Regions from separate parts of the Paenibacillus sp. LjRoot56 genome, predicted to be linked through region 2. Evidence: riboswitches for the same ligand, from Rfam matches in the RefSeq annotation. Region 2 holds a riboswitch; the other holds the start of a gene.
The links. A riboswitch is a leader RNA that binds a small molecule or an ion and turns the genes downstream of it on or off. The one in region 2 is predicted to bind cobalamin.
Positions count from the first base shown of each region.

Region 1 (15,587 bases), on a different contig from region 2:
AAGGAAATCTATCGGTCGCCATGGCTACTGGTGGGAAAATTTTTGGGATTTGCAACTTGTTCCGTTTCGCCATTTTAAACAATGACACCATGATTCACTCTCTCGTTTGGGCCGGATATGGCTTCGTGCTGTTGTTGGTTGCATACTTTATCTTTGAGTTCCTAACGCCTTATTTTAAAATTGATGAGGAAATTAAGAAGGATAATCGTGCGGTAGGTTTCTTATCCTTAACGTTGTCTGTCTCCTTATCCTATGTGGTTGGAGCATGTGTAACTTAGTATCATACATAGTCTTGGAGGCTTGAACAATGAAATACCTGTGGGGAACCTTGTTTGCTATCGCGCTTGTGTTTGTAGCGGCAGGGGTTTATTATGTATGGAAATATGCCTAGATGCAATTAGCTGGAGGATTTCGCAATGAGTAGCAATGAAGAAGTTGTATGTCCGTGGTGCCAAACCGAGATCGTTTGGGATCCCGAAATTGGACCAGAAGATGAGTGTCCACACTGTTTTAATGAATTGAATGATTACCGCAGCATTGATTTGAAGGTTAAGCAAACAGGGCAGAAGCTTCGTTTCAATGAACAAGAATATGCCGAATCCGATGAGGATTTATCATTGGCTTGGGATGATTCCGATGAGCCACTTGATAAGTATGGCGAGAAGGTCCAACAATTAACGGATGAGCAGGAAGAAGCACCTGAGTGCTCAAGTTGTCATGAATTCTTGCTCCTAGCTGGAACTGAAGTGACAAGCGGAGCTTCCTTCACCCCCACGATTCCCAAAACGTTAGGGAGTGCGTTCTTAACAGGCCCTTTCACAACGGATGTTTATGTGTGTCCATCTTGTTTCCGAGTTGAGAAGGTGCTTTCAGACACGGACCGATTACTGATGGTTGAACGCATCAAATCAGAATAAGATCGTTGGAAATGAAACCGAGTCCTCGTGGATTCGGTTTTTTTGCGTGCATTCGCCTCATAATTTCACTCCAAAGGGGAAGGTTAACAAAAGCCTATAATCGGTCTCAATTAGGAGGAGGAGTATGCAAACGAATCAAACGAATGTGAAAAGTAAAGGGAAACTGGATGCTCAAGCGATCCTTTTGCTCGTTGTTCATGCACTATTCGGCGGAGCAAATGCCTTATCGGGTACATTCGTCGGTGTTTATTTGTGGAAAGCCAAAAATGACTTTACGTTAATCGGCTGGTTTACCTTAACAACCCATTTGACGATGGCTATTACCTTTTGGTTGGCTGGAAAGTGGGTAAAAGAACACAATAAAATGAATTGCTTACGTATTGGTGTATCCATATCAGCGTGTTTTTACATGCTGGTGCTCTGGATGGGGACTAGCAGTGTCCATTACTTCGTTTGGTTAGGTATGGTCCAAGGGATCTCAGTAGGCTTGTTCTGGATTGCTTTCAACGTTGTATACTTTGAAGTGACAGATCCAGATAATCGAGATCGATTCAATGGTTGGGTTGGCTTATTGGGTGCTTGTGCAGGGATTATCGCTCCTTGGATTTCAGGTTTACTCATCGTTACGTTAGGGGATGGAGCGGGATATCGTCTTATCTTTTCCATCTCGTTAGGCATATTTCTATTAGGCGTTGTGGTCAGTTTTTTTCTGAAGAAGAGGAAATTGAGTGGCACCTACGAATGGCTCTTGCCTCTGCGAATCCTTAGGCAACCTCAAACACCTTGGAAGCGAGTAAGTCTGGCTTTACTTTTTCAAGGCGTACGTGAGGGTGTATTTGGATTTATGATTGGATTGCTCGTGTACATATCGACTTCAAGTGAAGCCAGTCTAGGTAATTTCGCTCTAATTACTTCATCCGTAGCGTTAGTTAGCTTCTGGGCAGCAGGGCGTTTCATTCGTCCTTCTTTTCGAAAAATGAGTATGTTCATTGGCTCGGTGATGGTTGTTCTTGTGATCTTGCCATTTTTTTGGAAAATGTCTTTCAGCACCCTGCTGATATTCGGGATCGGTTCTGCACTTTTTTTCCCCATGTACTCCATTCCAATGGTGTCCGTTGTGTTTGACTTAATTGGATCGGATGATGAAAGTGCCAAACAACGAGAAGAGTATATTGTTCTGCGTGAGTTATCACTGAATGTAGGGCGCGTATGTGGCGTACTTTTATTTATATGTGTTATTTCTTGGAGTAAAGAGCCGCTTGTCATCAATGTGCTGTTACTCGTCATCGGAAGCTCAACATTCTTCTCTTGGGTATTCATTCGAAACCAGTTACCTGCAGCCAAGTCTTGACAGCGGCTAGGTTTCAGCGTGAAAATGTGAGTAGCATGAGTAAGGGATGAGGAGGGGGCACCAATGCCGCCAAAAATGGTGAATAGCATCACAGAGCTGATCGGAGATACCCCCGCGGTGCGCGTAAATCGCTTATTGGAACCGGAAGCTGCTGAGTTGTATGTGAAATTGGAGTATTTCAATCCGAGCGGAAGCGTGAAGGACCGGGCTGCATGGAATCTCATTGATCAGGCTGAGAAGTCAGGACAACTTCAGCCAGGTGCGACAATTATTGAGCCTACAAGCGGAAATACGGGGATCGGACTCGCGATGAACGCCGCGGCCAAGGGCTACAAGGCCATCTTGATTATGCCGGACAATATGAGCAAGGAACGCATTAATATCCTGAAAGCCTATGGTGCTGAAGTCGTTCTAACACCAGCCGCTTTGCGGATGCCAGGTGCCATTGCGAAAGCTGTGGAGTTACGGGATCAATTCCCTGGCAGCTTTATTCCACAGCAGTTTGAAAATCCAGCGAATCCGGGTATTCATCGCGTAACGACTGCACCTGAAATTTTGCAGCAAATGGAGGGCAAACTGGATGCTTTTGTTGCTACCTCAGGAACTGGAGGTACGATTACGGGGACTGGTGAAGTGCTTCGGGAGCATTTGCCGAATATCCAGATTTATGTAGTGGAGCCGAAGGGATCACCTGTACTTTCTGGTGGAGTCCCTGGGCCACATAAGCTCGTGGGGACAAGTCCAGGTTTTGTTCCGGCTATTTTGAACACAAGCGTTTATGATGAGATTGTGCAAGTGGCGGATGAGGATGCCATCCAAACGATGAAGGATTTGGCGAGCATGGAAGGCATCCTTGTAGGTCCTTCGGCTGGAGCCTCGGTATGGACGGGGATGCAGGTTGCAAGAAAGCTCGGGGCAGGAAAGCGAGTGCTTTGTATTGCACCAGATACAGGCGAGCGATATTTAAGTATGGATCTCTTTTAACCCTTTTACGAGGTGAATTGGGAGCATTGAGCCACTCGGATGGTTATCCAGTGGCTTTTTATTTTGCCAATCCTAGAGGAATTTTCAAATATATATAAATATTCTGCCTTTCTTCCGCGATCAGTAATTGAATTAGGACAGCAATTCATTGTAAGATGAATGGATGAATGAAACATATCTCAGAAAGGTAGGTTTAACCATGGATACTTTGAAGCTTAAAATTCTCGATTTACTAAAGGAAGACGCCCGCAGGAGCGCGGATCTGATCGCCACCATGTTAGGAACGGCGGAGGCCGAAGTTGCGCGAGCGATAAGCGAGATGGAAGCGGATAAGGTCATTGTCAAATACGCGACAGTCGTGAACTGGAGCAAAGTAGATGACGAAAAGGTTACCGCCCTAATTGAAGTACAAATTACGCCGGAGCGCGGGCGCGGGTTTGATGCGATTGCGGAACGGATCTATTTATATCCGGAAGTCAAATCGGTTTATCTCATGTCTGGCGCGTATGATTTGCTCGTTGAAATTGAGGGGAGCTCGCTCAAACAGGTGGCTTCATTCGTTTCCAACAAGTTGTCGCCAATCGACCGTGTGCTTTCTACGAAAACGAATTTTATTTTGAAAAAATACAAACAAGACGGCATTATTTTCGAAGATCAAGAAGATGATCACCGAATGCTTGTTTCGCCGTAAGGGAGAGGTAGCGCTATGATCAAGGATGAGACTACGATTCAAACTAGCAAAAAATCAATGAAGGACTACCTCGCTCCTGCGGTACGTGAAATGAAGCCTTCTGGGATTCGGAAGTTTTTTGATCTCGTAAGCAATAGTAAAGAGGACATCATCTCACTAGGTGTTGGCGAACCTGACTTTTCCACACCGTGGCACGTTCGTGAAGCAGCTGTACATTCCTTGGAGCGCGGCAGAACGAAGTATACGCCAAACTCCGGTATTCCTGAGCTCCGCGAAGCAATTGCGAACTATTTGTATACCTCTTTTAAAGTGAAATATGAGCCTTCGAACGAAGTGCTTGTAACGGTAGGCGGCAGCGAAGCTATTGATCTAGCACTGCGTTCACTGATTACACCTGGGGATGAGATTCTGATTCCTGAGCCTTGTTATATTTCATACTCACCGATCACTGCCATTAGTGGTGGTGTGCCAGTGGGTATCGAAACTTTTGCAAAGGATCAGTTTAAATTGACGGAAAAGGCACTTCGCGATGCGATTACGCCAAAATCCAAAATATTAATTCTATGCTATCCTAGTAATCCAACTGGCGGCATTATGACGTATGAAGACTGGCTGCCGATTGCGAAAGTTGTTGAAGAACATGATCTGATTGTCATTTCTGATGAAATTTATGCGGAATTGACGTACGGTCAGAAGCATGTGAGCTTCGCAGCAGTTCCTGGGATGCAGGACCGGACGATTCTCGTTAGCGGATTCTCCAAAGCTTTCGCAATGACAGGCTGGCGGATGGGGTATGCTTGCGGTCACAGAGAGCTAATCTCGGCAATGACCAAGATTCACCAATATACGGTCATGTGTGCACCTGTCATGGGGCAAGTAGCCGCTCATGAAGCGTTGACGAATGGATTGGAAGAGAAAGACCGGATGATTGAATCCTATAATCAACGGAGACGATTAGTTGTCAAAGGCTTCCGTGAAGTCGGACTTGAATGTCATGAACCACAGGGCGCATTCTATGCGTTCCCAAGCATTGTGGCAACAGGATTAACCTCAGACGAATTCGCACAGCGACTTTTGTATGAGTCTAAGGTAGCTGCAGTACCTGGTGATGTATTTGGTTTAGGTGGAGAAGGATTTCTACGGTGCTCTTATGCCTATAGTGTTTCCCAACTGAATGAAGCATTAGAGAGAATCGGTAATTTCTTGAGGAAATTATAATATTCTTTATAAATTCATATGTTCATAGGAGACGAAAACTGGTATTCTAAGAGTAAGGAGGGATGAGCATGGCTTTTATGGAATATCAGCTTACTAACTTTCAGAAGCAATTTCAAATTCGCGAGCAAGAGTTCGGACAGCGTTGGCTGACCAGAAATGCCAAGAAGCAAAATTCCCTAGTTTTACTTGAAGAAGAGATCAATACCTTGAGACGTAAAATGGAACAGATGGTCATGGAAGGTAGAGAAATGACATCTGATGCGGTTGTTGAATTAAGTACGATGCTGGATCAAAAAATAAATGAATATATGACATCTGGAAAGAAAAGTCGGTGAAAACCGACTTTTCTGGCGATTATCGATAAAGAGAGAGTACTTGACGGAGGGAATTACATACACATGAAAGCAAAATGGTTATTCGTTGTCATGCTAGGAATGATGTTAATGCTTACAGCTTGTGGTGGACCGAAGGCAGATGTATCGGTATTTATGATGGGACCTAACGGGTTTCCAAGTGAAGCGGCGGAGAAGTTGGAAGTATCTTTGAAATCCAAGGTAGGTGAAATTCCTACTGTGAAGCTGAATACATCACCTATTTTTTCATTGGAAAAAATGATTGTTGAGCTAGCTGCTGGTGGTAACGGGATCTTCATCTTGGGAGAAGAGCAGTTCAAAGGCTTGAGCAACCAGGCGGGATTCGTTTCATTGGATAACATAATCAACCCTAAAGATTACCCAGATGGGGTTATCGAGATCAAAGAAGAAGGTAAGGCAGCGGAGAAGCATCTGTACGGCATTCCGCTTACTGGAAACAAATGGATGAAAGAGCAAGGCTTTGAAGGTAAAGGGTTATATGCGTTCATTCCACAGAATGCTCCGAAAATGGACGAGGCGTTGAAAGTCATCCAAATTATTGCGCAAAAATAAGAGAACGTCTATAATCGACAAATAGCTTAATTTGCAACTATAGGTACTGGTAATGCTCCAAATGGAACATTATTAGTTAAGGGGAAGCCGGTTTGAATCCGGCACGGTCCCGCCACTGTAATTCAGTCTTGTATAAGTCTGAAGAGTCAGGATACCTGCCTATGGTGCCGATACAACATCCTTCGAGGAAAAGGATCGCGTTAAATCAGGAAGCAGCGCACGTAAGTTCGTTGCCATATACCGCGATTTATCGTCTCCTCCGTTCCTAGTGAACAAGGGGACTTTTTTATTTTAGACTATGAATTGAAAATAAGGAAAGAGGGTTTAAGCGATGAAACAGAGCAATTTCAAAAGGGGTCTTATTCTTACACTAGCGGTAGCAACCGCGATCTCGTTAGCGGCTTGTGCGAAGAAGGAAACAGAAATAACGGATCCATCGAAACTAGGCGGTGTGGGGACGAAGGCGCCAACTACGACATCGTCGGCAGCACCTGCTGCAGCAAAGAAAACGACTTATCCTTTGAAAGTAAAAGATGCGACAGGCAAAGAGTTTACGTTCGATAAAGCGCCAGAGCGAATCGCTTCCGTGTCGCCATCAGAGACAGAAACGCTGTTTGCCATTGGACTAGAAGCCAATATTGTTGGTGTCTCGGATTTCGATGATTATCCCGAAGCGGCTAAATCGAAGCCGAAGCTAGGCAGCATTACAAAGCCAAACGTGGAGGCTGTCATTGCTACGAATGCGAATGTTGTTTTCACTGGCGTTTCGATGGATACTACATCCGTTGAGAAACTTCGTACGATGAACATTAACGTATTTAAAGTAGATCCCAAAACGTTAGATGATGCCATGAACAATATTCTAACATTCGGACAGATTACGGATCATCAAGAGCAAGCGGAAAAAGTTGTTGCCAAAATGAAAACGGATCGTCAAAAGGTTGTTGATGCCGTGAAAGACGTGAAGCAGGAGAACAAGAAAAAAGTATACATCGAGTTTGCCCCAGGTTGGACCGTGGGCAGCGGCGTGTTCATGGATGAATTGATTACCCTATCTGGGGGAATTAACGTTGCTGCGGATAAAGCTGGCTGGTACGAGATCAGTGAAGAGAAGATCATTCAGCAAAATCCGAATGTCATCTTGTTCGCGAATGGAATTGTCGATTTCAAAAGTAAAAAGCCGTTAGAAGAAATCATTCGTTCACGCGGTGGGTGGGATGCCATTGATGCCGTGAAAAATAAACGTGTGGTAGGTCTCGACCAGAACTCCGTAAGTCGTCCAGGTCCGAGATTGACGGAGGGACTGTTGGAAATAGCGAAAGGGATCTATCCTGAATTGGTGAAATAATGAAAAGAAAATTGATGCTTGGAGGAGGAGTAGGCGTTATACTCCTTCTTCTTTCTATTGTGGTGAGTTTATCCATCGGCTCAGCTCAGCTTCCAATTTCGCATATTGTGGGGATTCTGGCGAAACATCTTCCTTGGATAGGAAGTCATATTGAGGTGAACTGGCCGCAATCGTCGGAACAAATTATTAATAAAGTACGAATCCCTCGCCTGCTTCTGGGTATCCTTGTTGGGGCAGTACTCTCCATAGCCGGTGCTGGTTTTCAAGGGGTTCTGCGCAACCCTCTCGCCGATCCATACTCGCTCGGTGTATCTTCAGGGGCTTCTGTCGGGGCTGCTTTTCTTATTTATTTCGGACTGCAATATGCTTGGTTCGGACAATGGTCGATTCCGATTGTGGCTTTCGTGACAGGCCTTATTTCCCTATTCTTAGTCTTGAAGCTAGCAATGATTGATGGGAAGCTGAAGATGGAAACGTTGATATTATCCGGCGTTGTTATGCAAGCATTTCTAGGTGCGATTGTATCCTTTTTGGTAGCGATATCGGATCAAACGATTAATGAAATTCTTTTCTGGCTTATGGGTAGTCTATCGATGCGCGGATGGTCATATACGTATATGATTTTACCTTATCTCGTAATAGGCATTGTGATTCTGCTAAGCTATGCGAGATCTTTAAATCTGCTGGCATTGGGAGAGCGCCAAGCTGCTCATCTTGGTGTTCATGTCGAGCGTACGAAACTGATCGTACTGATCGCTTCCACGTTGATCACGGCGGCTGCTGTGTCTGTAGCTGGGGTGATTGGCTTTGTTGGGCTGATCGTACCGCACTTGGTGCGACTGTTGGTTGGTCCGGACTATCGACTAATCATTCCTTTGTCTGCGATCGGCGGTGGGATTTATGTGTTATGGGCAGATACGTTGGCCCGAACTCTCCTTAGTCCTACGGAAATTCCTCTCGGAGTGGTTACGGCGTTTCTGGGTGCACCATTTTTTGCCTATCTGCTCCATAAAGATAAGAAAACGTTAAGAGGTTGATCACGATGATTCAAGTGGAGGGGCTCATTCAGAGCTTTCGAGAACAACAAGTGCTAGATAATATGAGCTTTGAGGTCGGGCATGGGGAGTTTTTTGGGATTATTGGTCCTAATGGCAGCGGCAAATCTACGTTGCTGCGACTCCTATCCGGCATGGATCCGGTCATGCATGGTAATGTGCTTTTAAAAGGAAAGAAGGTATCCTCGTATTCGCGAAAAGAGCTTGCCAAATGGCTCGCTGTACTTCAGCAAGATGCGTTGCCTCCGGTTGGTTTCACGGTTCGGGAAGTTGTAGAGATGGGACGCTACCCGTTCCAAAATTGGCTAGGTGAAGATAAGGTTGAATCGGATGGACTCATTGATGCTATTATCACAAAGCTTGAGTTGGAAGGGCTTGTAGACCGTACGATTGAACGTCTGAGTGGTGGGGAGCGGCAGCGCGTTGCGTTGGCCAAGGTGATGGCCCAGCAACCAAGCTTGCTCATGCTCGATGAGCCAACTACTTTTCTAGATATCGGTTATCAAATACAGATGATGGATTATATTCGTTCTTGGCAGCAGGAGTCGGAACTAACGGTTATAGCTGTTCTGCATGATTTGAATTTGGCAGCGCAGTATTGCACGAGATTGATGATCGTACATGAGGGGCGAGTAACCGCCATTGGAACGCCTGCAGAAATTATTACAAGTACACAAATAGCTGAAGTATACGGAACAGAGCCGATTGTTCTTAAGCATCCTATTAGTGAGGTACCGCAGATATTATTACAACCTGGGAAATAATGAGAGTCCGGAGGAAGATGATAATGAACAATTTACATAACTTGATTAACGTGATTGAACCGATCCATCAAGAGGTGGCTGTTCAAGCCAATGACCATTTGAATCAATTGACGAAGCCGCAAGGAAGCTTGGGAAAGCTTGAGGATATCGCACGCCAAGTCGCTGGGATTACAGGTGAAGTGATACCGACTTTTGAGAAAAAAGCGGTTATTGTCATGGCTGGTGATCATGGTGTTTGTGAGGAAGGCATCAGTGCCTTCCCAGCGGCAGTGACACCTCAAATGGTGCTCAATTTCCTATATGGCGGGGCTGCTGTTAATGTTCTTGCTAGACATGCTGGAGCTGATGTGGTTTGTGTGGATATGGGGGTTAATGCAGATTTGGAGCATCCGAATCTTGTCTCTCGCAAAGTTAGAAAAGGCACGCGCAATATGGCGAAGGAAGCGGCTCTTACCTTGGAGGAGACAATTGAAGCTATTCTAGCAGGTAGTGAGGTCGTGGACGATTTGGTGGCAAAAGGCTACCGACTTTTCGCTACGGGTGAAATGGGAATTGGCAATACGACGGCGAGCGCAGCGATCTTGTGTGCGTTGACGGGAGTAGACACTTACGTTGCTGTAGGTCGTGGAACTGGCATTGACGATGCGACTTGGCTGCACAAGCAGTCGGTTGTGAATAGGGCGTTGCGCGTTAATGGGCTGCGTGGGCGTGGGGAAGATGCGGGTACGGGTGTAGGTGCGAGTGAGGGTGCGAGTGAGAGTGCAAGTGCAAAAGCAGGTGCTGGCTCAAGCAGTGATTATGCGCTTGAGGTGTTGAGTAAGGTCGGCGGATTGGAGATCGCCGGACTAGTTGGGGTGATCCTGGGCGCAGCGAAGCATCGCTGCCCGGTTGTTGTCGACGGCTTCATCTCGTCGACCGCAGCGCTTGTGGCGAGCCGATTAGCTCCGCTAAGCGCGTCCTACATGCTCGCCTCGCACTTATCGCAGGAGCAGGGGCATGCGAAGGTGCTTGAGTCGGTTGGCCTCGCAGCGATGCTGCAGATGGATATGCGACTTGGCGAAGGTACAGGCGCAGTGCTTGTATTCAACTTGATCGATGCCGCAGGCAAGATCATGAAGGAAATGGCGACCTTCGAAAGCGCAGGCGTTTCGAGGGAGTAACAAGCAGAGAGAAGGAGGCGAACACGATGGCGGTTCTGGTAACGGGCGGCGCGCGCAGCGGCAAGAGCTCCTTCGCGGAGAAGCTGGCGATGCATCGCTGCGAGCGTGGGGTTTACATCGCGACCTCCTACATCTACGATGAGGAAATGAGGGAGCGGGTTGGTCTGCACCAGCAGACGAGGCTTCACTCGGGTTTCCCTTGGGAAACCCGGGAGGAGCCGTATGCGCTGCGAGACTGTCTCACGCAGCTTCAGGAGAGCGGTGAGGATGCCGTGGTGTTAGTGGACTGCCTGACACTCTGGCTGACCAACTGGCTGCTCTATTACGAGCAGGAGAGCCATGCAGTTCAACTCGTATCCAATCAAATTGACGAGCTCGTGGATGTCGTGTCCTCCTACAGTGGACAACTTATTTTAGTTACGAATGAAGTGGGCGACGGTATTGTGCCGGAATACCCGCTTGGCCGTCAATTCAGAGATTTGGCTGGACGGATGAATCAGCGTATAGCTGAAGTCTGTCAGCAGGTTTTTCTGGTTACGGTCGGTATCCCGATCGAATTAAAAAGTAATGCCTATATTTTAGACTAATAGGGAAGTAAGTACGGAATGGTGAAGCCCTTATGTGGATATATACATGGCAGGAAATCGTCTGGATGACGGCTGCTGCAATAGCATTAGATTGGTTGATTGGTGACCCCAAATGGCCTACGCATCCCGTCATACTCATTGGACGCTGGATCCGCTGGGTAGAAGACAGACTGCATCCGAGAGAAGATATATTGAGCCCCATAGAAGGTAACCATCCAAAGTGGCTGCGCCTGAAGGGCTTCCTACTCATGCTGTCCACAATTACACTGAGTTTTATTGTGGTACTTATGCTGGTACATTTCGCAAATGATATTCATCCGTGGCTAGGGTACGCAGTATCAACCTGGCTCATCTCCACGACGGTGGCGATCAAAGGCTTAAAGGATGCTGCGTATCTGGTCTACAATCCGCTGCGTGAGGGCAATCTCGTGGATGCTCGCAAGTACACCGGCTACATCGTTGGCCGGGATACTGATGCGCTCCACGAGGAGGAGCTCACGCGAGCCGTCGTGGAGACGGTCGCGGAGAACATCGTGGACGCGGTCATCGCGCCCTTGTTCTATGCGCTCATCGGCGGTGCGCCGCTGGCGATGTTATACCGTGCATCGAATACGCTGGATTCGATGGTGGGCTACCGAAATGACAGATACCGTCATTTCGGCACCGCGTCGGCCCGCTGGGACGACGCCCTGAACTGGATCCCGGCGCGGCTCACCGGGATCCTGCTGATCCTCGTGGCCCTGGCGAAGCCGGGCCTCTCAGCTCCGCGCGCGGCGGCGGCGATTCGCCGCTTCGCGCATCTACACCCCAGCCCGAACAGCGGGATCCCGGAGTCGGCGGTAGCCGGGGCACTCGGGATCGAGCTCGGCGGGCTGAACGTCTATGGCGGCGCTGCTAGTGAGCGCGCCCGCTTGGGCTGGCCGCTGCGTCCGCGAACACAGCGGGATATCGTGAACGCCGTGAGCATGCTCTACGGCGTCAGTTTTGTAGTGATGGGAGGACTCCTGTGCGTCGTACTCATGCTTTGGTAGACTGGCTGCGAGCCTGTGTAGCCGCCTTTCAATTCCTAACGCGTCTGCCGATTCCGGTGCAGATTGATTATACCGAGCGCGTATTCCAGCGCAGCTCATTGTTTTACCCGCTTGTTGGCTTCATAATCGGACTGCTTCTCCTGTTGGCAGGAGCTGGGCTCTCCTATGTACTGCCAACTTTGCCTGCAGCCGTCTTGCTCCTTACGATCTGGGTCATTCTTACAGGCGGACTGCATCTGGATGGCCTAATGGATACCGCAGATGGGATCCTCAGTCACCGTCCTCGCGAGCAAATGCTTGAGATTATGAAAGATAGCCGCGTGGGTGCAATGGGCGTTATTGTGTGCGTCCTGCATCTTTTACTAAAATTTTCCTTGCTCTATACCATTCTGGATGCCAACCAAGCAGGGGAACGAGGTAACATGCTGCTCTTACTGGCCATCGTGCCGATTTGGAGTCGTTGGTTCATGGTTGCAGCCATTCGAATGTGGCCTTATGCAAGGCCACATTCGGGGTTAGGCAGTCTGTTTCGTGGCGTTAACAGCAAGCATGTTACGGTATCTCTTTTAGTAGCCCTATTAACGACTACGCTATGCATTTACAATAACTACACAATTTTATTACCGAATTGGAGTATCGTTATAAGCTTTATGGCCATCACCATGTTAGTTGGAAGCGGAATTGCAGCTTATATCAGCAGCAAGCTTGGCGGACTTACAGGAGATACATATGGTGCTTTAAATGAGCTGCTGGAGAGCGTGCTATTGTTAGCCGTCATTATCATCTTTGGCATGTAGGATAAGATCTGTCATCTTTTCGTGAAAGGAATGACCATTATGTTAGAGCGTTATGGACATGGAGGTGATCTGTGGACAGCGGAAGAAGCTTTTAATCTGCCTAAGGAACAGTTTCTGGATTACAGCTCGAATATGAACCCTCTTGGGCCTCCAGAGGTGGTCAAGGAGATTCTATCAGCGAGCTGGCGCGATATCGTCAAATATCCAGATCCTGCGGTGCGTGAGCTTCGCCGAAAACTAGCTCAGAAATATGAGATTGATCCAGAGAGTATTTTAGTTGGCAATGGTGCCGCAGAGCTGATCGATTTGATTATCCGGGTAGTGAAGCCAAACATGACGGGGCTTGCTAGGCCATCTTTTAGCGAGTATGAGGAAGCCGTTCACAAAACGGGTGGCAAGCTAACGAATATCCCCTTACTTCCTGAGCATCAATTCGAACTACAATGGCAAGATGTCGAAGCAGCGCTGCCAATCGTTGATTTGTTTTTCCTCGGGCATCCCAATAATCCGACAGGTAAACTAATTCCTCGCAACGTGCTAAGCAATCTGCTTCAGAGTGGGCGTAAGCTTGTGCTCGACGAGGCTTTTATGGATTTTGTTCCACAGGAGTCTGAGCATTCGCTGCTGAAACTTGCCTCAACAAGCCAAGACCTGATTGTGATCCGTTCAATGACGAAATTTTATTCAATCCCAGGCATTCGTCTAGGTTTTATGGTAGCTCACCCTGATCTTATTCGGCAACTGCGACAGCAGCAGGTACAATGGAGTGTGAATTATCTCGCTCAAAAGATGGGGGTTGCGGTGCTGGGAGATGAAGCGTTCGAACAGTCCACAAGGGAGTGGCTGAACGTCGAGAAGCCTTGGCTGATAGAGCAACTGCGTCATATCGGCTTGGAAGTAGTACCAAGTGATGTGAACTTCTTGTTGTTTTCATTTCCTGTGTCGAGCGGGATTAGTGTAAAACAGGCTCAAAAGTATATAGGGTGCCAAGGAATTCTAATTCGGGATGCTTCATTATTCGAAGGGTTGAATGAACGTTATTGTCGCGTAGCCATTCGTCTTCGTGAGGATAATGAGCGTTTACTACAAGCCTTACGCAGGATGATGAACGATTTAACAAGGAGCGGAGGTACAGGCCATGCGTGAATCAAAGTCAGCAGTTCTCATGATTCAAGGCACAGCTTCCGATGTTGGCAAAAGTATTCTTTCGGCGGCCTTATGCCGTATTTTCGTGGGGGACGGTTGGCAGACAGCGCCTTTTAAATCGCAAAATATGTCCCTCAACTCTTACATTACATTCGATGGTAAAGAAATAGGCAGGGCGCAAGGTGTGCAAGCTGATGCTTGCCGAATTGTCGCTACGACAGATATGAACCCGATTCTGCTCAAACCTAAACAAGACATGGTCGCTCAAGTTGTTGTTCATGGGAAGCCTTATGCAGATTTGGATGCAAGGGCGTATAGAGAGTCTTATTTGCCAAAAGCGGAGGCGATCGTGAAAGATGCTTTAGAACGCTTGCGAAGCGAATATGACATTGTCGTTCTAGAAGGGGCAGGAAGTCCAGCGGAAGTCAATCTGAAAGATCGCGACATCGTCAATATGAGGCTGGCTGGTTGGGCAGATTCACCGGTGCTGCTGGTTGCTGATATTGATCGTGGCGGGGTGTTCGCTTCGATTGTGGGTACGCTTGAAATCTTGACTCCAGAGGAACGAGACCGGGTGAAAGGCTTTATTATTAATAAATTTCGCGGGGATGTCAGCTTGCTGAAGCCTGGTTTGGATTGGCTGGAAGAGCGCACAGGGAAGCCAGTGCTTGGCGTTATTCCTTATTTGCAGCAGCTTGGAATTGAGGACGAGGACTCAGCATCACTCGATTCCAAACGTACGCTAAGCAGAAGGTCTTCGAACCATCAAGGAAAAAATTCAGATCAATTGGACGTTGCCGTCATTCGTTTGCCTCGTCTTTCGAACTTCACAGATTTTGATCCGCTGCAAGAAGAATCCGATATTCATTTCAGATATATTGATTCCTTAGCTGAATGGGGAGAGCCGGACGTCGTCTTGCTTCCAGGAAGTAAGAATACGATGGAAGACTTGCGCTATCTGAAGGAGTCAGGTCTGGCTGCGCAATTAGTTTCTTTTGCTCATGAGGACAAAGGTTGGATCGTTGGTATTTGTGCAGGGTATCAAATGCTAGGTGTCACACTCTCGGATCCTGGCAGGTACGAATCGGAGCATGCTAGGCTTGAAGGCTTAGGGCTACTTCCGACAGAAACGGTGTTCACGCCGGATAAACGAACGGTAAGGGTACAAGGTGTCAGCACGCTTTTCGCATCGAACTTTGTGATCGACGGCTATGAAATTCACATGGGTAGGACGCAATATGTGCATGATAACGTACCTCCTTTTCAAATAGCTCCTCAATTAAGCACGGATTTAGAGGAACCTCATGAAACTTCCCTGCATCCTGACGGAGCCGTTTCGCTAGATGGCCGTGTGTGGGGAACCTATATCCATGGTATTTTGCACAATGATGATTTCCGTAGAGCTTGGTTGAACCAGATTCGATTACAAAAGGGTTTATCCCCAATCTTACAAGGGCTACGTTATAAGGAGCGCCGGGAAGCTGCGTTTGATCGATTGGCTGACCATGTACGAGCTCACTTGGATATGAAGCGCGTTTATGAGATGATGGATGTAACACATCCTAAGAAACGGGAGGGGTTTTAAGATGAAAATATATACGCGTACGGGAGA
Region 1 covers NZ_CAXURV020000001.1:2,016,311-2,031,897, forward strand. The annotation lists gene ACSQ8O_RS09020 (DUF350 domain-containing protein) at 1-278, shown strand, start outside; gene ACSQ8O_RS09025 (hypothetical protein) at 417-917, shown strand; gene ACSQ8O_RS09030 (MFS transporter) at 1,042-2,268, shown strand; gene cysK (cysteine synthase A) at 2,332-3,252, shown strand; gene ACSQ8O_RS09040 (Lrp/AsnC family transcriptional regulator) at 3,452-3,943, shown strand; gene ACSQ8O_RS09045 (aminotransferase class I/II-fold pyridoxal phosphate-dependent enzyme) at 3,959-5,161, shown strand; gene ACSQ8O_RS09050 (aspartyl-phosphate phosphatase Spo0E family protein) at 5,230-5,496, shown strand; gene ACSQ8O_RS09055 (hypothetical protein) at 5,560-6,087, shown strand; cobalamin riboswitch at 6,112-6,264, shown strand; gene ACSQ8O_RS09060 (ABC transporter substrate-binding protein) at 6,419-7,435, shown strand; gene ACSQ8O_RS09065 (FecCD family ABC transporter permease) at 7,435-8,472, shown strand; gene ACSQ8O_RS09070 (ABC transporter ATP-binding protein) at 8,478-9,254, shown strand; gene ACSQ8O_RS09075 (nicotinate-nucleotide--dimethylbenzimidazole phosphoribosyltransferase) at 9,278-10,414, shown strand; gene cobU (bifunctional adenosylcobinamide kinase/adenosylcobinamide-phosphate guanylyltransferase) at 10,441-11,001, shown strand; gene cbiB (adenosylcobinamide-phosphate synthase CbiB) at 11,034-12,032, shown strand; gene cobS (adenosylcobinamide-GDP ribazoletransferase) at 12,008-12,829, shown strand; gene cobD (threonine-phosphate decarboxylase CobD) at 12,869-13,975, shown strand; gene ACSQ8O_RS09100 (cobyric acid synthase) at 13,968-15,560, shown strand; gene ACSQ8O_RS09105 (cob(I)yrinic acid a,c-diamide adenosyltransferase) at 15,562-15,587, shown strand, end outside.
Region 1: it holds a riboswitch for cobalamin, as region 2 does, so the genes downstream of both, ACSQ8O_RS09060 (ABC transporter substrate-binding protein) here and ACSQ8O_RS25405 (S-layer homology domain-containing protein) in region 2, are expected to answer to the same signal.

Region 2 (15,587 bases):
TAAGTTTAGCGGTAGAGAGTAAGCGGTAGAGCATCTCGGCTATTTCAGCTCGTGTGACTGCTGTAATCGGCTCAATATTCAGCATATCTTGGGATAGAATATGTTCTCGATAGCTAAAAGCTAGCGCATCCCTCGACCACTCGGCTGTTTGTGTGTAATCTCCAAATTGAGCTAACATATCTCTCGTTTCAACTGTGTTCAAATGGGTATCCATGCCAGTGAGCTTAGCTGCATTGGCGATCATGACAGCAGCTTCCTGCCTTGTAATCGTACTGTCCGGTGTAAAAGTGGTCTCTGACGTTCCGCTTACGATGCCATAAGAATAAGCTGTGCCTACATAGTCAGCATACCAGGCTGTAGGAGGGACATCATGGAATTTAGATTGCTTTTGCATAGGTAGGCCTAAACTTTTGGTTATAATGGTTGAAAATTCGGCACGCGTCATTGTTTGATTAGGTGCGAACTGAGTGTCGGTCATACCGTTAATAATTCCTCTAGATGCAAGGGATGTAATGGCTGCTTTATTTGTATGGTTAGCGATATCAGAGAAAGTCTTATTCGCATCGATAACAGGCATTACTTGTATATCCTTGTGTTTGTTCAGTAAGCCGTTATTGTAGTCAGTTGTTGCTGAGGTAGCTTGCTTGACATCGTTCATTCTATATAGGCTGCTCTTATCCGTGAGGATTCTTTGTACATTCACAAGCCCATAAAATGCTTGCTCTGTCGACATCCCCGTTACTCCACTGCCGTCAGAAGTATGCTTAAATCCCTGTCCTTTGGAATAAAAGGATAGCAAATCATCAACAATGGTATGACCATTCTTAATAAAACGACTATCTTCAATAGTGATACCAAGCTCACATAGCGCCATCAGTACTTGCACGGTGCTCTCCGAAGTTTTCGCGCCCCAACTTGCGTAGCCGCCTTCGTTGTCCTGTAATTTGGAAAGAAGGTTAATTGCCTTTTCCGTAGCTGTTTTTACTCTCGTATCATTTTGATATTTGGCTAGTGCCTGTAAGGCCATGCCCGTAATATCGGGATCTGCCGACACACCCGAAAGTGCAAATCCGCCATCCTGAAGCTGATTCGATAAGATTTCATCTATATACATGTCTCGGGTAGCCTGCGTTTTGGCGGTTGGATTTACCGGTATAGTGTAATTGCCGCTGTCGAGGGAAATTAATGCAAATATAGGACCATTGATACCTTGCCAGATGGTTTTATCAAAGTCCCCGAGCGGTGTAAGCAGATTATAACCTGCAACATGGGTGGGATCTGCGCCAATTGCGGTTAAGGCCAAAATCAAGCGGGAGTATTCCGTGTACTTTTTATCGTGAAGGTTGCCTTGTACATCTTTGACATAGGTTTCAACACCTTTATAATAATCGTCGTAATAGCTTTGAGGTACGTTATAGTTGGAGCGGGCAAGCCCGATAATTGCCCATTCACCGCCTATAGAGCCTACCTGGGGCTTTTTGATAGTTTCAAGTAAATACGCAGCTGTAGACTTTACAGCATCGTCCACAGCCGAATTCGAGTTAGCCGATACACGAACGATGCTTAGACTGCTTGCAAATAGGAATAGAGCCATGAATAGGGTGAAAATCCTATAGGTTAGTTTCATTATTGTCCTCCTAGTAAAATGATAGGGATGATGAGCATACAAAAAAGCCCTTGATTTGAAAGAATCAAGGGCTGTGATGTCAATATGGGTCGTAGACAACAAAAAGGCACCCCCTCCATCGTCCGTAGAGTTTGTGAATACACATTAAGGCTGGTCTCCTGACTCATGCGTCAACGCTTCTCTAACCTTCCCGGTATAGTCATACCAGTGGCAATTCATAGAGTCGCTATTCATTTACAGTGGCGGGACCGTGCTGGATTTGCACCAGACTTCCCAATTAAGCATTACTTATTCATAATAAGCATGCACCTTAACTATCAATTATTTAATTAGTCTAATCATATAGTCAGTTCAATTGTTTGTCTATGGAAGTTTAGTATGGATGTGGCTCTTATAGATGCCATTCAAGATACGGTGATTCACATAATGTGTGTTACAATATTCAAAATTAAGTAAGCTGCTGGTTCGGATTATAGTCGAAGGAGGGATATCCATGACGTTACAACAATTAAAATACGTAATCGAGGTAGCAAATCGCGGATCTATTAATGAGGCTGCCAAAAGGCTGTTTATTTCCCAACCAAGTCTTTCAAATGCGATTCGGGAGTTGGAAGAAGAAATTCAAATCGCTATCTTTGAAAGATCAAATAAAGGGATATCACTTTCCAAGGAAGGTGTTGAATTTCTTAGTTATGCGCGGCAGGTCGTCGAGCAGGCAGAGTTATTGGAAAGTCGATACCTGAATGCGAAGCCTTCATCGCAGCATTTTTCTGTGTCGACTCAGCATTATGCTTTTGCGGTAAATGCGTTCGTAAGTCTTGTTTCGGAGTATGGCCAGGATGAATATGAACTAGCATTACGTGAAACCAAAACCTATGAAATTATTGAAGATGTAAAAAACTTGCGTAGCGAGATTGGGATTTTATATTTGAATGAGTTTAATGGGAAGGTTATAAACAAGCTGCTTAAAAGCGGGAATCTGCAATTCAACAGCCTATTTATCGCCAAACCGCATATTTTTATCAGCATTAAAAATCCCCTCGCGAAGCAATCCATCGTGACTATTGACCAGCTGCAAAACTATCCGTATTTGTCATTTGATCAAGGGGAGTATAATTCCTTTCATTTTGCCGAAGAAATTCTCAGTACGATGTCACATCAGAAAAGCATCCGTGTGAATGATCGGGCCACACTCTTTAATTTGTTGATCGGTTTAAACGGATATACCATATCGACCGGGGTATTGAGCTCAGATTTGAATGGAAATGAGATTATTCCCGTACCTTTGGATTGTGACGAAACGATCAATGTCGGGTGGATTTCCCATAGCCATATTCCGCTATCTAAGCTCGGTGCAGCTTACGTAGCAGCACTCCAACAGGCAATCGCCCCCATGGCATTCTAATATAGCTTTAGGCTATATCTAGATATAGATAATTCCAGTTACGTTATAACTACTTCTCTATGATAAATTTGGTGTAACAAATTATTGCAGAGGAGTTTTGTCGAATGGTAAGAAGCAGTGTATTGGGATATCCGCGTATTGGTGCTGACAGGGAATGGAAGAAAGCACTTGAAGCGTTCTGGGCAGGCAAGCTTGAAGAGTCGGAGTTTGAGTTACAGCTGCAGGAAATTCGTTTAAATCACTTGCGCAAGCAGAAGGAAAAAGGCATCGATCTTATTCCGGTTAACGATTTCAGCTATTATGATCATATCCTTGATACAGCTGCTATGTTTGGCATTATTCCTGAACGTTTTGCTTTTGAGGGGGGCGCAGTGCCCTTGTCAGTCTATTACGGAGTTGCCCGAGGAACGAAGGATGCTACAGCAAGTGAAATGACGAAATGGTTCAACACCAATTATCACTATATTGTGCCAGAACTGACCGGAGCATCTCCTGTCATTACGGAAAACAAGCCTTTAACAGCCTACCGGGAAGCGAAGGAAAAGCTCGGAATCGAAGGAAAGCCAGTCATCGTCGGTCCTTTAACTTTCTTGAAGCTATCCAAAGGATACAGTAAATCAGAAACAGACGCTTGGTTGAGCCGATTGACACCGCTTTATGTACAGATCCTTCAGGAGCTTGCAGAAGAAGGGGTTCAATGGGTACAGATCGATGAACCCATTCTCGTAACGAAGTTAAGCGATGAGGACATGGAGAGACTTCAAAACATCTATGCAACATTTGCTGCAGCTGTGCCAAATCTAAACATCATGTTGCAAACCTATTTTGAATCGGTAGATCGCTACGCTGACATCATCTCTCTGCCAGTGAAGGGGATTGGACTGGATTTCGTTCATGGTCTGGGCGCTAACGTACAGAACATTAAATCACTAGGATTCCCAGCAGATAAGGTTCTGGGTGCAGGCGTAATTGATGGCCGTGGTATCTGGAAAGCATCGATTCGGGAGAAGCTTGAGCTCGTGGAAGAACTCACTAAGCACGTTGCAACGGAGAATCTGGTTATTCAATCGTCGAGCAGCTTACTCCATGTTCCGGTTACGACTGAAAGAGAGACAAAGCTTACTTCTGAGCTGAAGAATGCGCTAGCCTATGCAGAAGAAAAGCTGGATGAGCTTGTTCTTATCACGAAAGCAATCGCTTCGGGCAAAGCTGGGGTACTTGAAGAAATAGAACAATGTGATCGCGCCATCCAAGCACTTCAACAATCGGATGAGCGTAACCGCAGCGATATTCAGCAGTCCGTAGCTGCACTAAGTGTTCAGCAGCCAGAACGTTCCCGTCCTTTTGCCCAGCGTCATGTTGCACAACAAGCGAAATGGCAATTGCCGCTTTTCCCTACAACGACGATCGGTAGTTTCCCGCAGTCTGCAGAAGTTCGTAAGGCGCGTCAATTATGGCGTAAAGGCGAATGGAACAATGAGCAGTATGCTGCGTTCATTCGTGAGCAAATCGATGTTTGGATCAAGCTTCAAGAGGAAATCGAATTGGACGTTCTTGTGCATGGTGAATTTGAGCGTACCGATATGGTCGAGTTTTTTGGTGAAAAGCTTGCAGGATTTGCATTTACGCAAAATGGATGGGTGCAATCCTATGGTTCCCGTTGTGTGAAACCGCCGGTGATATTCGGGGATGTAGCCTTCACAGGGGAAATGACTGTTGAAGAAACCAAGTACGCACAGTCACGCACAAGCCGTCCTGTTAAAGGCATGCTGACTGGACCGATCACGATTATGAACTGGTCGTTTGTCCGTGATGACATTCCTCGTGAACATATCGCCTACCAACTTGCGTACGCGCTTAGACAAGAAGTAGAGGCACTTGAGAGTGCTGGTATTGGCATGATTCAAGTTGACGAGCCTGCTGTTCGCGAAGGTTTGCCGCTGAAGGAAGAGGAACAAGCCGGTTACCTGGCATGGGCTGTTAAAGCGTTCCGCATCGCGACATGCACCGTACAAGACACAACACAAATTCATACGCATATGTGCTATTGCGAATTTCATGACATGATTGATTCGATCGAGGCGATGGATGCCGATGTCATTTCAATCGAAACATCACGTAGCCATGGTGAATTAATTCATAGCTTCGAGTTGAATACTTACAAGCTGGGAATTGGATTAGGCGTATATGATATTCATAGTCCACGTGTTCCAAGTGTTGAGGAAATGACAGCCATGATCGAACGCGCCCTGCGTGTGCTAGATCCTAAGCTATTCTGGATTAACCCAGATTGCGGTCTGAAAACGCGCGGACTCGAAGAGACGGTTGCTTCCTTACGCAACATGGTGGATGCTACTAAAATTGCGCGTGACAAGCATGCTGCTCTCGTATAAATCATTTGAAGCGTTATGGAACCAAAGACCAACAAATCGATTCTAAGGAGTTAGCTAAAGTGGAGCAATTACGTAAACAAGACCCTAAAATTGTTGAAGCGATGAACCTGGAACTTGGCCGTCAACGCGATAAAATCGAGCTGATCGCTTCTGAAAACTTCGTAAGTGAAGCTGTGTTGCAAGCGATGGGAACGGTTTTGACGAATAAATATGCGGAAGGCTACCCAGGTAAACGTTACTACGGTGGTTGCGAGCATGTCGATATCGTTGAGGACATCGCGCGTGATCGTGCCAAAGCATTATTTGGCGCTGAGCACGTTAACGTACAGCCGCATTCCGGCGCACAAGCGAATATGGCGGTTTACTTGGCTGCTCTTCAGCCAGGGGATACGGTGCTTGGTATGAACCTTGCGCATGGCGGTCACTTGACGCATGGCAGTCCTGTTAATGCTTCTGGCATATTATATAACTTTGTTCCTTATGGAGTTAGCGAAAACGATGCACAGATTGATTACAATGAGGTTCGCAAATTAGCCTTCAAGCATAAACCTCGCATGCTCGTGGCTGGTGCCAGCGCCTATCCACGCACGATTGATTTTGAAGCTTTAGCTTCTATCGCGCATGATGTGGGCGCGTTGTTCTTCGTGGACATGGCGCATATCGCCGGACTTGTTGCGGCAGGCTTACATCCGAACCCGGTGCCACACGCGCATTTTGTTACGACTACTACGCATAAAACGCTACGCGGTCCCCGTGGCGGTATGATCCTTTGCCGCAAGCCTTGGGCGGCAGCGATTGATAAAGCGGTATTCCCTGGTACGCAAGGCGGACCATTGATGCATATCATTGCTGCGAAAGCTGTCGCTTTCGGTGAAGCACTCGAACCAGCTTTTAAAACGTATGCTCAAAATGTTGTAACGAACGCCAAGACATTATCAGAAGAGCTCCTAGCTGAAGGTGTTGATCTTGTATCCGGAGGTACAGACAACCATCTGATGCTCATCGACCTTCGCAGCCTCCATATCAGCGGTAAGGATGCTGAACACTTGTTGGACGAAGTAGGTGTAACGGTTAATAAAAATGCGATTCCTTTTGATCCTGCTAAACCGATGATTACAAGCGGGGTTCGTATCGGTACTCCGTCTGTTACTGCCCGTGGCATGGACCAGGCAGCTATGAAAACGATTGCTAAAATCGTCGCTTTAACATTAAAAAATCCATCGGACGCAGCTGTGCATGAACAAGTACGAGGTATGGTAAAAGATTTAACTGCGCAATTCCCGCTTTATCCGGGCTTGAGCTACTAAATTCACTGAATTTAGTTGGGAAAAGTATTTGATCTTTGGATCAAATACTTTTTTTGTTTCCCTCATAATGTTGACTTATCGGAATGAGTGGATTAAGAAGACGATCACATAAGTAAGGGATTGGTGATTATTGTGAAGTATGAGTTCTCTGGTGCTTTGCCAAATCAAAAAATCATATTATCAAAGGAATGTCTCATTGAAGAAGCGAACTGTGTCCTGATTTTTGCCTTCTATCAAGGGGACTTGGTTCTTGTTAGACATCATTCTCGCGGCTGGGAATTACCTGGAGGAACTAGGGAAGAAGGCGAGTCGATTATACAAACGGTAATCAGAGAGATGTATGAAGAGGCGGGAGGAGAACTCGCTTCGATTGAAACGGTTGGACAATATTTGATTTTTGAAAAGGACCATCTTGTATACGTGAAAAATATATATATTTCAAAAGTAAGTATTCTAAGGGAGTTACCGGTTGGATATGAAACGAATGGTGTCATGCTGTTAGATACAATTCCGGAGCAGTTTGAGATCATGAATGACCCAACATTTAGTTCTTTGATGAAGGACAATGTTTATTTAATTGTCTCCGAATGGATAAAGGATCATCGCTTTACGATATAAAAAGCAAAATAACCAAAACCGCAAAGTAACGGTATTTTTGCACAAGATAGCGTCACAATTGTAATCGCATTCTTGGTATGCTAGGAGCAACAAATGTCAGGGAGATGAAATAGATGCTGAAGGTAGCAATTATCGGTGCTGGCGCGATCTCGAAGGCGCATATTGAAGCTTATTTACAATTTCCGGAGCGGTGTACAATTGTCGCGATTAGTGATATTTATGAGGATAAAGCGCAGGAGCGCATTGATCAATTTAAGCTGGATGAAGCAAGAGCGGTAAAAGATTACAAAGAGCTGCTGCTGGAGGACATTGATCTCGTCTCCATCTGTACACCCCCGTACACGCATGCTTCCTTGACGGTTGAGTTTCTAGAAGCAGGATCACATGTGATGGTGGAAAAGCCAATGGCTTCCTCGCTCGAGGAGTGTGATTTGATGAATGCTGCTGCCAACCGCACGGGTAAGCTTCTATCCGTTGTGGCACAGAACCGCTTCAAGACGCCAATGATGAAAATGAAATCCGTCCTGGAAAGCGGCCTGATGGGCAAAGTCGTCCACGTCCAAGTTGATTCCTTCTGGTGGCGCGGTCATTGTTATTACGACCTCTGGTGGCGTGGCACGTGGGAGAAAGAAGGCGGCGGCCCGACGCTGAACCATGCGGTGCATCATATCGATGCCATGCTTTGGATGATGGGCAGTCCGACGGAAGTACAAGCCTTCATGAGCAACGTGTCGCACGATAACGCCGAGGTTGAGGATCTCTCTATCGGTATGCTTCGCTTCGCGAACGGCTCGCTAGGGCAAATCACGAGCTCAGTCGTCCATCATGGTGAGGAGCAGCAGTTGATTTTCCAAGGTGCGAAAGCACGGGTGTCTGCGCCATGGAAAGTGAAAGCGTCGAACTCGACGTCGAACGGTTTTCCAGAGCCGAACACGGAGCTGGAGGAGCAATTGCAGACTTTCTACAACCAACTCCCAGAAGTCATCTACGAAGGACATGCTGGCCAAATCGACAATGTGTTAACCGCGATTGAGACGGGTGCATCCGTGTTGATCGATGGGATTAGCGGTCGTCAAACGTTGGAGCTTATTACGGGGATTTACAAATCAGCGAGCACAGGCGAGCTTGTGAAATTCCCCCTCGATACGCAAGACGCGTTCTATACGAGAAGCGGTGTGATGGCGAAGGCCACTCATTTTTACGAGAAGAACACGTCGATCGAGAATTTCGCGCCACAGACGATTACTACGGGAAGTACTTTTAACTAATATCAGAGGAGACTGACGATAATGCAAAAAAGCGACGGCATGAATTACGCACCACAAGGAAGTTTTAACACGGTTTGTCAGCCAGGGGAGTTTATTTTTGCAGCAGCGGCGCTTGATCATGGGCATATTTATGGGATGTGCAATGGTCTGCGGGAAGCAGGCGGGGAATTGAAATGGGTGTACGATCCGGATCCGGCCAAAGTGGATAAATTCTTGAGCACGTACCCAGGTGTCCGTGCGGCAAGCTCGTTGGAGGAGATTCTAGGCGATGCCGAGGTAAAGCTTGTGGCAGCTGCGGCGATTCCTTGCGATCGCGGGCCGCTTGGACTGCGCGTGATGGACAGTGGAAAGGATTACTTCACGGACAAGGCTCCTTTCACAACACTTGAGCAACTGGAAGAAGCACGTGCGAAGGTAGCCGAGACAGGACAGAAATATGCAGTCTATTACAGCGAGCGTTTACACGTAGAAAGCGCAATTTATGCTGGCCAATTAATTGAACAAGGCGCGATTGGTCGCGTTCATCAAGTCATTGGATTAGGGCCGCATCGCATTAGTTTGTCGAGTAGACCGGATTGGTTTTTTGAGAAGGAGAAGTTTGGTGGTATTTTGTGTGACATTGGGAGTCATCAGATCGAGCAGTTCTTGTATTTTACGGGGGCGAAAGACGCGAAGGTTGTACACAGTAAAGTAGCGAATTACAATTACCCTCAGTATCCGAGTTTTGAGGATTTCGGCGATGCTACTTTGGTCGGGGACAATGGTGCAACTGGCTATTTCCGAGTAGACTGGATGACCCCGGACGGTTTGAGCACATGGGGCGACGGCCGTATGACGATTCTGGGCAGCGATGGGTATATTGAACTTCGGAAATATGTCGACATTGCAAGAGAACAGACGAGTAATCATGTGTACCTCGTGAACAAGGATGGGGAGCAGCATTTCGCCGTCAGCGGCCAGGTTGGTTTCCCTTACTTTGGTCAGTTGATCTTAGATTGCTTGAATCGCACGGAAGTCGCGATGACGCAGGAGCATACCTTTAAAGCAGCGGAACTGTGCCTTATTGCACAGCGCGATGCTATGATCATTAAGGCAGCTGAGTAAGAGTGGCCTCGTACTGCTTCTGTAGTTGCTTGCGATACTGGTGCGGCGTAATGCCGATGTGGCTTTTGAACATTTTGCAAAAATAAGAGCAATTCGTCACACCAATCGCCTCGCCAATGCGAGCGACCGTCTGATCTGTTGACATAAGCAGCTTAACGGCCTGCTGCAGTCGGCGAGCAGTTACATAATCGGAAATGCTGGTACCTGTGCACTCGGTAAACAGATGGGATAAGTGGTAAGGGGAGAGATGCAGCTCTGCTGACATCTGCTCCAAACGCAGTGGTTCGGTGTAGTGCTCCTCCAACCAGCTTAGGATGCGCTCGGCTTGATGGGTTTTGCGCGTAGGGCCAGAACGAATCTGGCCATCGTGCTGCTCCCACAGCGGCATAAAGCTTCGGAAAAAAGCGATGAGAAAGAGGGAGTACTCCTCTAACTCATCGTTTTTATTTATAGAGGGCTGCTTCGTTTCTAAGCTTTGGAATAGGGAATGAAACTGATCCGCCTCGTTTAGTCCATAGAGACAAGGGGCATGCAGCTTGCTGGTATGGATATGCTTGAAAAAAGCCAACAATCGCGGCCAGTGCGCGAAGTAGGATTCATAAACAGATGGTTCATATTGAATAACAGTGCGCGTGAATGGCGTCTCAGGGTCTACCTGAATATGGTGCAGCTGATAAGGCTGAAACACACATAACATCCCGGAGGTTACTTCATAGCTCTTCTGATCAACAATCAACGTGCCGTGGCCCTTGTGAACAATTAAGATTTCTATCCCTTGATGGGCGTGGAACGTGCCCTGAAATTGCTCGGATCCAATGGTTTCTCTCTGATAGGCAAAATAGAGTGGATTCTCGTTCAAACCGATATTTCGAACATAGGACATCAGGGTCACTTCCTTAGCAATACGTAGGGTTTTAGGCGCTCGATACAGCCAAAGTATACAGGAATGAAGCCGTAATCGGCAAGGCATCAGCTGAAGAATTAGCAGCGCAATGAACTCGCTGGGGGATAGAGCTGCTGGAATGGTTAATGGGGTTAAAGATATTGGAGTAATTGGGATCACGTCCAAGACATCTGTCTTGGGCTTTTTGTTGTGCGTGTGGAATTCCATCCGCATCACCTTCTAATCCATTTCTAATTTTCAGATGAGAGAATGTGATCTAAGGGAAGGAGGAACGCATTTGTGCAAATATAAGCAATTAGTTGTTTCACATGATAAACCGGTTATATTTTTGGATAATCGCAATCGTCCTGTAGGGACGAAGGAGTCGTTTATTGTATGAGATGGTTACGGGGCAACGAGGGTCTTACAGCTCTTCTATTTCTATGGCCAAGTCTGGCCGGATTTGCAGTGTTTTTCTTAATACCCTTTGGGATGGGGTTTTATTACTCGCTCATGGACAGCCCTGTGGATGGCTCATTCGTGGGGTTAGAGAACTATCGCGAGCTGCTGGGAAATCCCATTTTTCGGCGGGCAGCCGTGAATACAAGTTTGTTTATGGCGATCTGTGTACCGCTTAACATGTTGATTGCACTAGGCTTGGCCATGCTGCTCAATAGGAAGCTGCCGATGCGCCAAACGTTCCGGATCTCGTTCTTGAGCCCGCTTGTTGTGCCTGTGGCCTCGGTGGTGCTGGTATGGAATGCCCTATTCGACCTTCACGGGACGATCAATGCATGGCTCGCTAGCTGGGGGATGCGTCCGCATGACTGGATGGAAAGCGAGGCCTCCTTGTACGTGCTTATTATTGTCTATCTGTGGAAAAACATCGGCTACAATATGATCCTTTTCTTAGCGGGTCTTCAGAATATTCCAAACGATTATTACGAGGCAGCGTCGATGGATGGAGCCGGTAAATTCCGGCAGTGGCGATCGATTACTTTGGTGTATTTGACGCCAACCGCTTTCTTCGTGTTCATCATGTCGATTATTAATTCGTTCAAAATGTTTCGGGAGACGTACTTAATTGCCGGAAATTACCCCGATGAAAACATTTATATGCTGCAGCATTATATGAACAACATGTTCAAGTCGCTGGATTATCAGAAGCTCACTTCTGCCGCTTTTCTAATGGCAGTGGTGATTGTTCTACTCGTCTTGACGCTATTCGTGGTGGAGAGGCGCATCAGCAAATCACTCGGATAACGGAGGATAGGCGCTTTGAAAGGAGAACCTGCATGCAAAACATTCGCTTAAAGCCGCTTACCGTCCGCATAGGGCGGAAGTCTGCACGAATCGTGCTCATAACCGTGCTCACCGCGCTGATGGCGGGATTTCTGTTCCCGATGGCGCTGACCATTGCGAACTCGTTCATGGCGGAAACAGAAATTTCAAGTAACTACGCTGCCCTTTCGGGAGATATGGATGATGGTCAATTCGTCACCATGAAATGGGTACCTGATCGTGTCACCTTATCCCAATTCTACGCCGTATTGGTTGGCAGACCGCAGTTCCTATTCATGTTCTGGAACTCGGTGAAAATGACCTTGCCAATCATTGCAGGTCAACTGCTTGTGGCATCGCTAGCTGCGTATGCTTTCGCCCATTTGCGTTTTCGCTTTCGCGAGCCGCTCTTCTTCCTGTACATTGTCACGATGCTGATGCCCTTTCAAGTCACGCTGGTGCCAAACTTTATTGTCGCGGAAAAGCTTGGACTACTGGGTTCGTATGGGGCGATTATCTACCCTGGTATCTTCAGCGCCTTTGGCGTGTTCCTGTTGCGGCAATTCATGATGGTCGTACCTGTCAGCTATATCGAAGCAGCGCGTGTAGATGGGGCGAGCCACTTGTACATATGGACAAGAATTGTGCTGCCAATGTGCGGGACCGGCGTAGCGGCACTTTCGATCCTCGTCTTTATCGATAACTGGAATATGGTGGAGCAGCCGCTGATTTTCTTAAATGATGCGATCAAACAGCCGTTATCTGTGTACTTAGCCGTCATTGGTGACGAGGAGCGAGGTATTGCCTTTGCTGCTTCGGTGGTGTATATGCTGCCGCCACTCTTGGTTGCGCTGTATGCAGAGAAGTATTTGGTCGAAGGTATCCAGCTCTCAGGTATTAAGGGATAAGGACGAATGGATCTATACATAGGAGGAACGTTGTATGGAAGTATTAATGGCCGCCGCCGACGGTGAACGCGCCAAGAAGAAAGGAATCCGAAAGGCCATCTTTGCTTTTATTATCGCTATGGTGGCATTAACATTTTTCTCCAATACTTTGCTGGGTATATCGCTGGCTAAGGTGACGGTGGAGAAGTCTGCGGCGAGCACATTGTCACACGAGGTAATGGGTTCGGGGACTGTCGAGTCGGCCGAAACAGCAGATGTTTATGTGGAGACAAACTGGGTCGCAAACGAGGTCGCAGTGAAGGTCGGGGATAAGGTAAAAGCTGGCCAAGAGTTGGTGGTTTTTAAAACAAGAGAGACAGAAGATTCGTTGAAAGACAATCAGGCGCGATATGCCCAGAAGCAGTTGAGCTTGGAAAAGCTGCAGGAAAACTATCAGGAAACTTTCCGCAGCAGTGATGAGAAACTCATGCGCAGCACAGCCCGTGATATCGAAAGCACACAGCTGGACATGCAAATCCTAGAGCGGCAAATCGCGAATCAACAGCGTCAGCTTGCCGAATCCTCTCGGTTGATTGCACCTGTCAGTGGCATTGTGACAGCAGTTAATGCCGTTAAGGGGGCGCCGGTTCAGAGCGGGAAAGCCGCAGTGAGCATCGCCGATTTGTCCAAGGGTCAGCAGATGAAGTCAATCATTGACGATGCTAAGGCGTCTTATGTAGCTGTGGGAGATAAGACGGAGCTCATTTTTGCCACATTAAACAATGCGAGAATTCCAGCGCAAATCACAGATATTCGGGATGCGGTGAGTGCTAGCGGTCAGTCTGGTGAAAAGGGAAAGGAACTGACATTCACGCTGAAGGATGATCGTTTGAAAGGTGGGGAAACGGGCGAATTCGATATTGTCAAAAAAACAGCCGCATTCCGCTCACTCCTGCCTAACGATGCTGTGCGGGAGGATGATCAAGGGACTTACGTGCTGCTCTTGAAGGAGAAGAAGGGTCCGCTTGGTACAGAGTACGTTGCACAGCGGGCGAATGTCCAGATCGGAGATGCGGATGATACGAAAACATCCATCGAGAATGGCGTTACGCCGCTCGATAAAGTGATCGTGTCCAGCTCGAAGTCAATTGCTGATGGCGACCGTGTCCGCGCGGAGCCATAAATGAGAGGAGAGCAGGATATGCAGCGTTCCCGATTGGCCGCATGGATGGTATTTGCTGGTGTGCTGTTGTTGCTGGCCAGCAGCGGATTAATCGCTTCCTTCGTCAGCGACTGGGAGCAGGCAAACGGTGCTCACGGCGTGCAGCAGCTAACGGTGAATGTGGATCCATCTGCTGCGCGAGCAAGCCCAGTAGGCTCCGCAGAGCGGGCAGGCTTGACCTTGAAAGATGCCGAGCTGTTGACGAAAAAGTGGGCGCCGCTGCCCATTGCCTATACAGCGAGAGAGCAAACTCGCGCGGTATATGGCGCTGCGAAGCTGAATACCGATGTTTACGGTGTGAACGGCGCCTACACGGATTTTAACGAGATGAAGCTGAAGGCAGGTGCTTCGTTCGGGCGAAACTCGGTGGAAGAGCACAGCCGAGTAGCTATCGTGAGCAACACGGTTGCTCAGCAGCTATTCCGTGCCAATCTAGTCGTAGGTAAAACGATTGATCTCTTCGGCGTGAATTTTACCGTCATCGGAGTGTTTGACGATGAAGGCTCTCTGCTTCGGCAGATGTCCAACGATGGCAGCCCGAATGTGTTGATTCCTGTCACGACCTTGTTCGATGTGCAACCGAATGCAGTCATTGAGACGATTCAAATGGCAGGTAAGTCTAACGCGGTTGACGGCGGAGAAAGTCAAGTGAGGGAAGCGCTCAGAGCAATCGCTCACAATCCTTCGCAATTCAACATCGTCAACCACGAGCTTGCTTATACGCGCATGACACAGTGGCGATTCATTCAATTATTTGTCTGTGGGATGATCGCGATCTTCTTGCTCGTGAGGTTGATGGTGCGGCAATTATCCGTTATGCAAACGGTTCTAAGAAGCAGATTGACTAGAGATAATTGGACCGATGTGTTGATTCACGAGCGAAAAGCATTGCTGTTAATTACGCTCGCTATACTCGGCATGGCCGCCTGCATCATGGCCCTCTGGATCGGCATCCGGTTTCACCTCTACATTCCGTTGGAATGGGTGCCAGAACAAATTATTGATGTTTCATTTTATATGGAAAAGCTAATAGGCCTTTGGCAGCAAGAAGCGGCACAGATGGGATATGTCCCATCGCCGCAGGAGCTTTTGACGGACGCCGCTAACCATCTTACAGGCAGGTTATTTATCGCTGGCATGTTGTTCGGCTTGCCGCTGTTTATGCTGGGTGCCCGGTTATGGGCGCTGGAACGAGTGCCTGTATATGCCCAACTGCAACGCGTGTTTATCTATGTGCCAGCTGCAGCTGTTATTATTTTCGCCATTGCCCAGTGGGCGGGGTTGTCTTACCAGATCGAACCGCTGGATTATGCGGTAGTAGGTGCGCTATGCACCGTTGCTATGATTCATTTTAACCCATCAGAAGGAGTGGAATTTTCTTATGCGCAAACTCACAGTTAAACAATCGGTTATTGCTTGCTCGCTCGTTTCTCTCTTATCTCTTACAGCCTGTTCGTCCAATACGACGACTACGACAGGTGACACTGGAAGCACGACAACACCTGCTACAGGGAATAAAACCGTTACTTTATCGGTCATGACGTCCGATCGCTTTCTCGAGCTAGCCAAACAGAAGTACGAGGCCCTGCATC
Region 2 covers NZ_CAXURV020000003.1:1,426,231-1,441,817, reverse strand. The annotation lists gene ACSQ8O_RS25405 (S-layer homology domain-containing protein) at 1-1,627, opposite strand, end outside; cobalamin riboswitch at 1,759-1,955, opposite strand; gene ACSQ8O_RS25400 (LysR family transcriptional regulator) at 2,121-3,032, shown strand; gene metE (5-methyltetrahydropteroyltriglutamate--homocysteine S-methyltransferase) at 3,137-5,425, shown strand; gene glyA (serine hydroxymethyltransferase) at 5,485-6,732, shown strand; gene ACSQ8O_RS25385 (NUDIX domain-containing protein) at 6,856-7,350, shown strand; gene ACSQ8O_RS25380 (Gfo/Idh/MocA family protein) at 7,464-8,618, shown strand; gene ACSQ8O_RS25375 (Gfo/Idh/MocA family protein) at 8,640-9,722, shown strand; gene ACSQ8O_RS25370 (helix-turn-helix domain-containing protein) at 9,706-10,605, opposite strand; gene ACSQ8O_RS25365 (carbohydrate ABC transporter permease) at 11,002-11,868, shown strand; gene ACSQ8O_RS25360 (carbohydrate ABC transporter permease) at 11,901-12,794, shown strand; gene ACSQ8O_RS25355 (efflux RND transporter periplasmic adaptor subunit) at 12,829-13,956, shown strand; gene ACSQ8O_RS25350 (ABC transporter permease) at 13,975-15,396, shown strand; gene ACSQ8O_RS25345 (ABC transporter substrate-binding protein) at 15,377-15,587, shown strand, end outside.